2 regions of the Bacillus sp. EB106-04-04-XG123 genome follow, and region 2 is predicted to be linked to the other one. Evidence: a T-box and tRNA genes for the amino acid it is inferred to sense, from the RefSeq annotation. Region 2 holds a T-box; the other holds one or more tRNA genes.

Region 1 (3,414 bases), on a different contig from region 2:
CGCTTCATGTGCATTCCCAAGCATACGGTAGCACAGCTGATAAATTTTGTCTTTATACAGGTCTACGATGTCTGCAAATGCGTTCTGGTCGCCTTTTTTCACTTGCTTAATTCTCTTTTTAATCATTGTGTCCATAGTATATTCAACCTCTGCCTTCACCGGTCTTTATGTATACGAACCTCTTTCCAAAAGGTTTCATTCTCCTCTAAAAAATAGTGTAACAAATTTTTGACAGTGTGTTACGCTTATCAACCGGTAAAAACCTTAACATATCCTTAAATTTTCCCAAAACAAAAAAGAACGGGAACAAGTCCCGCTCTACAATAGCTTTTCACCCATTAACGATCCAATTAATGCCACAGCCGCTTCTGCTGTTTTGTTTTTCTCATCTAAAACCGGATTTACTTCAACAAATTCAGCAGACGTTAAAATACCCGCCTCCTCTAAAAGCTCCATTGCAAGATGACTCTCCCGGTAACTAATGCCGCCTGCTACCGGAGTGCCTACACCAGGGCATTCCGCTGGGTCTAGCCCGTCTAAATCAAGCGAGAGATGGACACCATCTGTTCTTTCCTTTAGATAAGCAATAGCTTCCTCCATCACCCTTGTCATCCCTAAACGATCAATTTCATGCATCGTATAGACTTTAATGCCTTTCTCTCGAATCAATGCCCGCTCTCCTTCATCTAAAGATCGAGCACCAATTATAACGACATTTTCAGGTTTCAATTTAGGTGAATAACCGCCAATGTTCGTTAAATCTGCATGCCCAAAACCGAGACTGACAGCAAGCGGCATGCCATGAATATTTCCAGAAGGAGAGGTTTCCTCCGTATTCAAATCCCCGTGTGCATCATACCAAATGACTCCTAAGTTTTCATAATGCTTGGCTACCCCAGCAAGTGTGCCAATCGCAATACTGTGATCACCACCTAAAATGAGCGGAAACGAACCTGATTGCACAATACTGTCAACCTTCTCAGCAAGCAGCTGATTCGCACCAGCATTCTCCGTTAAATTTTTCAGCTTTTCACTTGTATATAAACCTTTCTCATCATCTCTTTGTTCAACTGGAATATCTCCGAGATCCTCCACATCAAATGAGAGCGTTTCCAATTTTTCTTTTACGCCTGCACAACGAATCGCACTCGGCCCCATATCGACGCCCCTTCTCGTTTGCCCCAAGTCCATCGGAACTCCAACAATCGTGACCTTCTTTTGCTCTCCCATATGTACATCCCCTTTCCGTTCATGCTTATATTTTACTTTCTTGATGCCTTCTGACTCAACTCGACAACATTTTGAATAGTTATACATTCTCTCTGCCAACATAAAAAAAGACACCTTTTTGAAAAAGGTGTCTTAACTGGGCTAGCTGGATTCGAACCAACGCATGACGGAGTCAAAGTCCGTTGCCTTACCGCTTGGCTATAGCCCAAAAATGGTGGAGGGGGACGGATTCGAACCGCCGAACCCGGAGGGAGCGGATTTACAGTCCGCCGCGTTTAGCCACTTCGCTACCCCTCCACATATGGAATTGATAAAGAAAAAACAGTGCCGGCAAGAGGACTTGAACCCCCAACCTACTGATTACAAGTCAGTTGCTCTACCAGTTGAGCTACACCGGCATATGGTGGAGGATGACGGGCTCGAACCGCCGACCCTCTGCTTGTAAGGCAGATGCTCTCCCAGCTGAGCTAATCCTCCACATCATGGTGACCCGTACGGGATTCGAACCCGTGTTACCGCCGTGAAAGGGCGGTGTCTTAACCGCTTGACCAACGGGCCAGTTTGTCAAGTTTGTTGTTTCCGTGAAGCTGACAAAAGTTATTATATACAGGTTGTCCCCCTTTTGTAAAGGGGATTTTTATTTTTTTTATTTTCTAACTATTTACTCCCTATTTATTCAACATTTCGACTGAAATATAATTTCAATATTCAAATATAATATTGAAATTTCATATCATACTCAATATACTGAAAATGAAGAAATAAGGAGGTATGTCACATGCAGCCATCTCAACTGCGTTCTTTGACAACAGAATCAAGAAACCCCAACACAATGGGAATTTCTCAAGCAGATCCGCTTGAAATACTCCAGATGATTAATAAAGAAGATATGAAGGTCGCTCAAGCAGTCAACCTTGTACTTCCCCATGTCAAAACAGCAAGTGACTTTGCCTATGAATCCATCTCAAATGGAGGCAGACTCGTTTATTTAGGCGCCGGAACAAGCGGCAGAATTGGCGTAATGGATGCTGTCGAATGTCCCCCAACCTATAGCGTCTCACCTGATGTCATTGTAGGCATCATGGCAGGCGGAGACTCAGCTTTTTCTCAAGCTGCCGAAGATGTGGAAGATAGTGAAGAAGCCGGCAAACAGGATTTAGTACACATCCACCTGACATCAAAAGATACAGTCGTCGGAATTGCCGCAAGCGGTAGGACCCCTTATATCATCGGCGCTTTAAACTATGCAAAGTCAATTGGAGCTAAAACAGTAGCACTCAGCTGCAATGAACAAGCAGAAATTAGCGAGCTTGCAGATTGCGCCATTGAGGTCATTGTAGGACCAGAGGCCATTACTGGGTCAACAAGAATGAAAGCCGCATCCGCTCATAAAATGATTTTAAATATGCTTTCCACCTCAGTCATGGTCAGACAAGGCAAAGTATATGAAAACCTGATGGTTGATGTAAAAGTCAGCAATCATAAATTAAAAGAACGCGCCATCACCATCATTCAACATGTGACAAATGCTTCCTACGAACAAGCCGTAAAGACTCTCGAAGCAGCAGACTTAGAAGTCAAAACTGCCATCGTCATGCTCCAAACAAACACAGACAAGAAAACAGCCAAAGATTTACTGAGCAAAACGAATGGCCACATCGACAAAGCGATCTCACGTTATCAATCCTAAAGGAGGCAGAGCTCATGTCAGCAGGTGGACTTACCCTACTACACACAATCAAATCAAAGCTCCCCCAATCTGAAAAAATCATTGCAGACTATATCCTTGCCCATCCTGACAAAGTCATTAAAAGTACAGTACACGAAATCAGTCAGGCAGCCGGCGCAAGCAGCTCTGCAGTCATCCGTCTTTGTAAATCTCTCGGGCTGGATGGCTATCAAGATTTAAAAATGCGGATCGCTGGAGACTTGATGCATGACGATAAACAAGGCTACAGAGATATCGAACAAGATGAACCGCTTCAATCCATTATTCAAAAAACAGCAGGAAACTCGATTCAATCGATTAAGGACACCGCTTCTATTTTAAATGCAGATGCTTTAGAAAAGGCTGTTCAATTACTGCTGAATGCAAACCAAATTCATTTTATCGGTGTTGGTGCATCTGGCATCGTCGCAGCTGATGCCCAGCAGAAATTTCTCAGAATTAACTATGCAGCGACA
Region 2 (3,414 bases):
TCATTACACATCAGGATCTACCGGTACGCCAAAGGGTGTGCTTCATGTCCATGGTGCAATGGTGCAGCAAGGCCAGACTGGTAAATGGGTGCTTGACTTGAAAGAAGATGACGTTTACTGGTGTACAGCTGATCCAGGCTGGGTTACAGGCACAGTGTACGGTATTTTTTCACCGTGGTTTAATGGGGCGACGAATGTGATTTTAGGCGGCCGGTTTAATCCTGATACGTGGTATGAAACCATTGAATCACTCGGTGTAACCGTTTGGTACAGTGCCCCGACAGCCTTTAGAATGCTCATGGGGGCAGGGGATGACCTCATTCAAAAATATGACCTCAGCTCGCTCCGTCATGTGCTAAGTGTGGGAGAGCCTCTTAATCCAGAAGTCATCCGCTGGGGAGATGCTGTTTTTGGCAAGCGAATTCACGACACTTGGTGGATGACAGAAACGGGTGCACAGCTGATTTGTAATTATCCATGCATGGACATCAAGCCGGGCTCGATGGGAAAACCAATTCCAGGCGTAGAAGCGGCGATTGTGGATAATGCAGGAAATGAACTTCCGCCATACCGGATGGGCAACCTTGCGATTAAAAAAGGCTGGCCTTCTATGATGCATACGATCTGGAACAATCCTGAAAAATATGAATCTTACTTTATGCCGGGAGATTGGTATGTTTCAGGAGATTCAGCTTATATGGACGAAGACGGATACTTTTGGTTCCAGGGACGTGTCGATGACGTCATCATGACGTCAGGAGAGCGGGTCGGTCCATTTGAGGTAGAAAGTAAACTGGTCGAACATCCAGCCATTGCAGAGGCTGGTGTCATTGGAAAGCCAGATCCGGTCCGCGGTGAGATTATTAAAGCATTTATTGCGCTCAGAAGCGGATATGAGCCGACAGATGAGCTGAAAGAAGAGATTCGTACGTTTGTGAAAAAAGGGCTCGCAGCACATGCGGCACCGCGAGAAATTGAGTTTAAAGACAAACTGCCAAAAACGAGAAGCGGAAAAATTATGAGACGTGTGCTAAAGGCGTGGGAGCTGAATTTACCTGCTGGCGACCTTTCGACAATGGAAGATTAATTTTTTCATCAGTTGACTTGATATCAAAAGTGTGTTAAAAATGACATTAGTTGAATATGAAAAGGTTTTGACTGAGATTCAGTAGAATGATCTTTCCCTGTTTAAGAGAGCTGACGGCTGGTGCAAGTCAGTACAAAGAGATATTCGAATTACCCTCACGAACCGCTTTTACGAAAAGGAGCATGCCCTGATTAGTGAAAGAACGGATCTATCCGTTATCAGTGTAAGTGAAAAGACAAGATTTTTTGTCTTTTAAGCAGGGTGGTACCGCGATATATATCGTCCCTTCGTTCATTCGAAGGGGCGTTTTTTATGTTTCATTTTAAACAAAGGAGATTTGGATATGAGTCAATTGATGGAAGAGCTATCGTTTAGAGGATTAATTCAGCAGCAAACAGATGAAGAAGGTTTAACAAAATTATTAGCAGAAGAGAAAATCAAGCTATACTCCGGCTTTGATCCGACAGCTGACAGCTTACACATTGGTCATCTATTGCCAATTTTAACATTACGCAGATTCCAAGAAGCAGGTCATCACCCGATTGCTCTTGTTGGCGGCGCAACTGGACTCATTGGCGATCCTAGTTTCAAAAAAGCAGAACGTTCACTCAACCCAGCAGAAATCGTCGAACAGTGGTCAGATAAAATCAAAGGACAGCTGTCTCAATTTCTTGATTTTGAAGCAGGCGAGAACCCGGCCGTCATCGTGAATAACTACGACTGGATCAGCCAAATGAATGTTATCACGTTCCTTCGTGATATTGGAAAGAACTTCGGTGTAAACTTTATGCTGGCAAAAGATATCGTGAGCTCACGTATCGAAACAGGGATTTCTTACACAGAATTCAGCTACGTCATCCTGCAGTCTTTAGACTTCTTAAACCTTTACAGAAATGAAAATTGTAAGCTGCAAATCGGCGGAAGTGACCAGTGGGGAAATATCACATCTGGACTTGAGTTGATCCGTAAGTCTGAAGCAGAAGGGGCAAAAGCATTCGGTCTGACGATGCCGCTTGTCACAAAAGCAGACGGCACAAAGTTTGGTAAAACAGAAGGCGGCGCCATTTGGTTAGATAAAGAAAAAACGTCTCCATATGAGTTCTACCAATTCTGGATCAACACAGATGACCGTGATGTCGTGAAATACTTAAAATACTTTACGTTCTTATCAAAAGAAGAGATCGCATCGTACGAAGAAAAAGTGCAAACAGCACCTGAAAAGCGTGAAGCGCAGCGCCGTCTAGCAGAGGAAGTGACAACACTTGTACATGGCCGTGAATCACTAGAACAGGCAGTCAACATCTCAAATGCACTATTTAAGGGCGAGATCAAATCTCTTACAGCTGAAGAAGTGAAAGTAGGCTTTAAGGATGTTCCATCAATGGAGAAAAGCAGCACAGAAGAATTAACACTAGTTGATATTCTTGTGGAATCAAAGCTGTCTCCATCAAAGCGTCAAGCACGTGAAGATATCACAAATGGTGCTGTCTCCATCAACGGAGAGAGACAAACAGATAAAGACTATGTTCTCTCAGCTGACGACCGAATTGAAAACCAATTTACCGTTTTAAGAAGAGGGAAAAAGAAATACTTCCTTGTGACGTATAAATAAATCTTTATGAAACAGTTAACATCATGAAAAAGCACCTCAAATGTTCGTGTACATTGAGGTGCTTTTCTTTTTTATGTAGAAGTTGCTCATTCGTCTGTTTCTTGTTCAAGGAGTGAATCTTTGTTTGTATAAGCATGTTCTACCTTACAAATTCGGGTAGTATAGGATTCATACCAATCCTTTTTCCCCTTTTTTTGAACACGTTGATGTGCTGTATGTGCTTTCCATTCTTTGATGGCTGCTAATGAATTCCAGTAAGATATAGTGATCCCAACACCATGTTCATCTCGTACACTTTCTATTCCAAGAAACCCATCTAAATCTTTCGCTAATTCTTCCATTTTTTGAGCAGCAGCAGCGTATTCTTTCTGCTCAACATTTGTTCGTTTTGATGTGAAAATCACGGCATAGTAGGGTGGAGCAGGGGTTTGCGTGAATAGCATCTAGTAGAACCTCCTTTGTCTATTGATATTATATATGAAAGAAAGAAGGTCTCGTAGTCTTTTTGTTTGAATTTAAAAAAGTCCAAGGTGCTTTTTGATTATTTATATTTCTGTAAAATCATCTTATAAACATTACCTTGTTCACTTTTCTGACATATTTTTCTTTTATAAAATAGAGTCGTATAAGATGAATAAGGGGGAATGAAAGTGATTTTTGTTAAGAAAAGGAGTTTGCAAATTCTCGTTGCACTTGCATTGATGATTGGTTCAAT

Evidence for each region. The T-box of region 2 lies ahead of tyrS (tyrosine--tRNA ligase). A T-box ahead of a tRNA ligase gene usually reads a tRNA of that ligase, here a tRNA-Tyr.
Region 1: it has a tRNA-Tyr gene. The T-box ahead of tyrS (tyrosine--tRNA ligase) is inferred to sense a tRNA for this amino acid. The anticodon was not compared.

The regions. Positions count from the first base shown of each region.
Region 1 is NZ_JBYTDZ010000004.1:9,461-12,874, reverse strand. It holds gene sigW (RNA polymerase sigma factor SigW) at 1-135, opposite strand, end outside; gene rocF (arginase) at 319-1,230, opposite strand; tRNA gene AC3WTB_RS13085 (tRNA-Gln) at 1,367-1,438, opposite strand; tRNA gene AC3WTB_RS13080 (tRNA-Tyr) at 1,443-1,527, opposite strand; tRNA gene AC3WTB_RS13075 (tRNA-Thr) at 1,556-1,628, opposite strand; tRNA gene AC3WTB_RS13070 (tRNA-Val) at 1,632-1,707, opposite strand; tRNA gene AC3WTB_RS13065 (tRNA-Glu) at 1,714-1,788, opposite strand; gene murQ (N-acetylmuramic acid 6-phosphate etherase) at 2,009-2,920, shown strand; gene AC3WTB_RS13055 (MurR/RpiR family transcriptional regulator) at 2,935-3,414, shown strand, end outside.
Region 2 is NZ_JBYTDZ010000005.1:102,193-105,606, forward strand. It holds gene acsA (acetate--CoA ligase) at 1-1,087, shown strand, start outside; T-box leader at 1,146-1,377, shown strand; gene tyrS (tyrosine--tRNA ligase) at 1,431-2,699, shown strand; gene AC3WTB_RS15515 (antibiotic biosynthesis monooxygenase family protein) at 2,786-3,142, opposite strand; gene estA (lipase EstA) at 3,401-3,414, shown strand, end outside.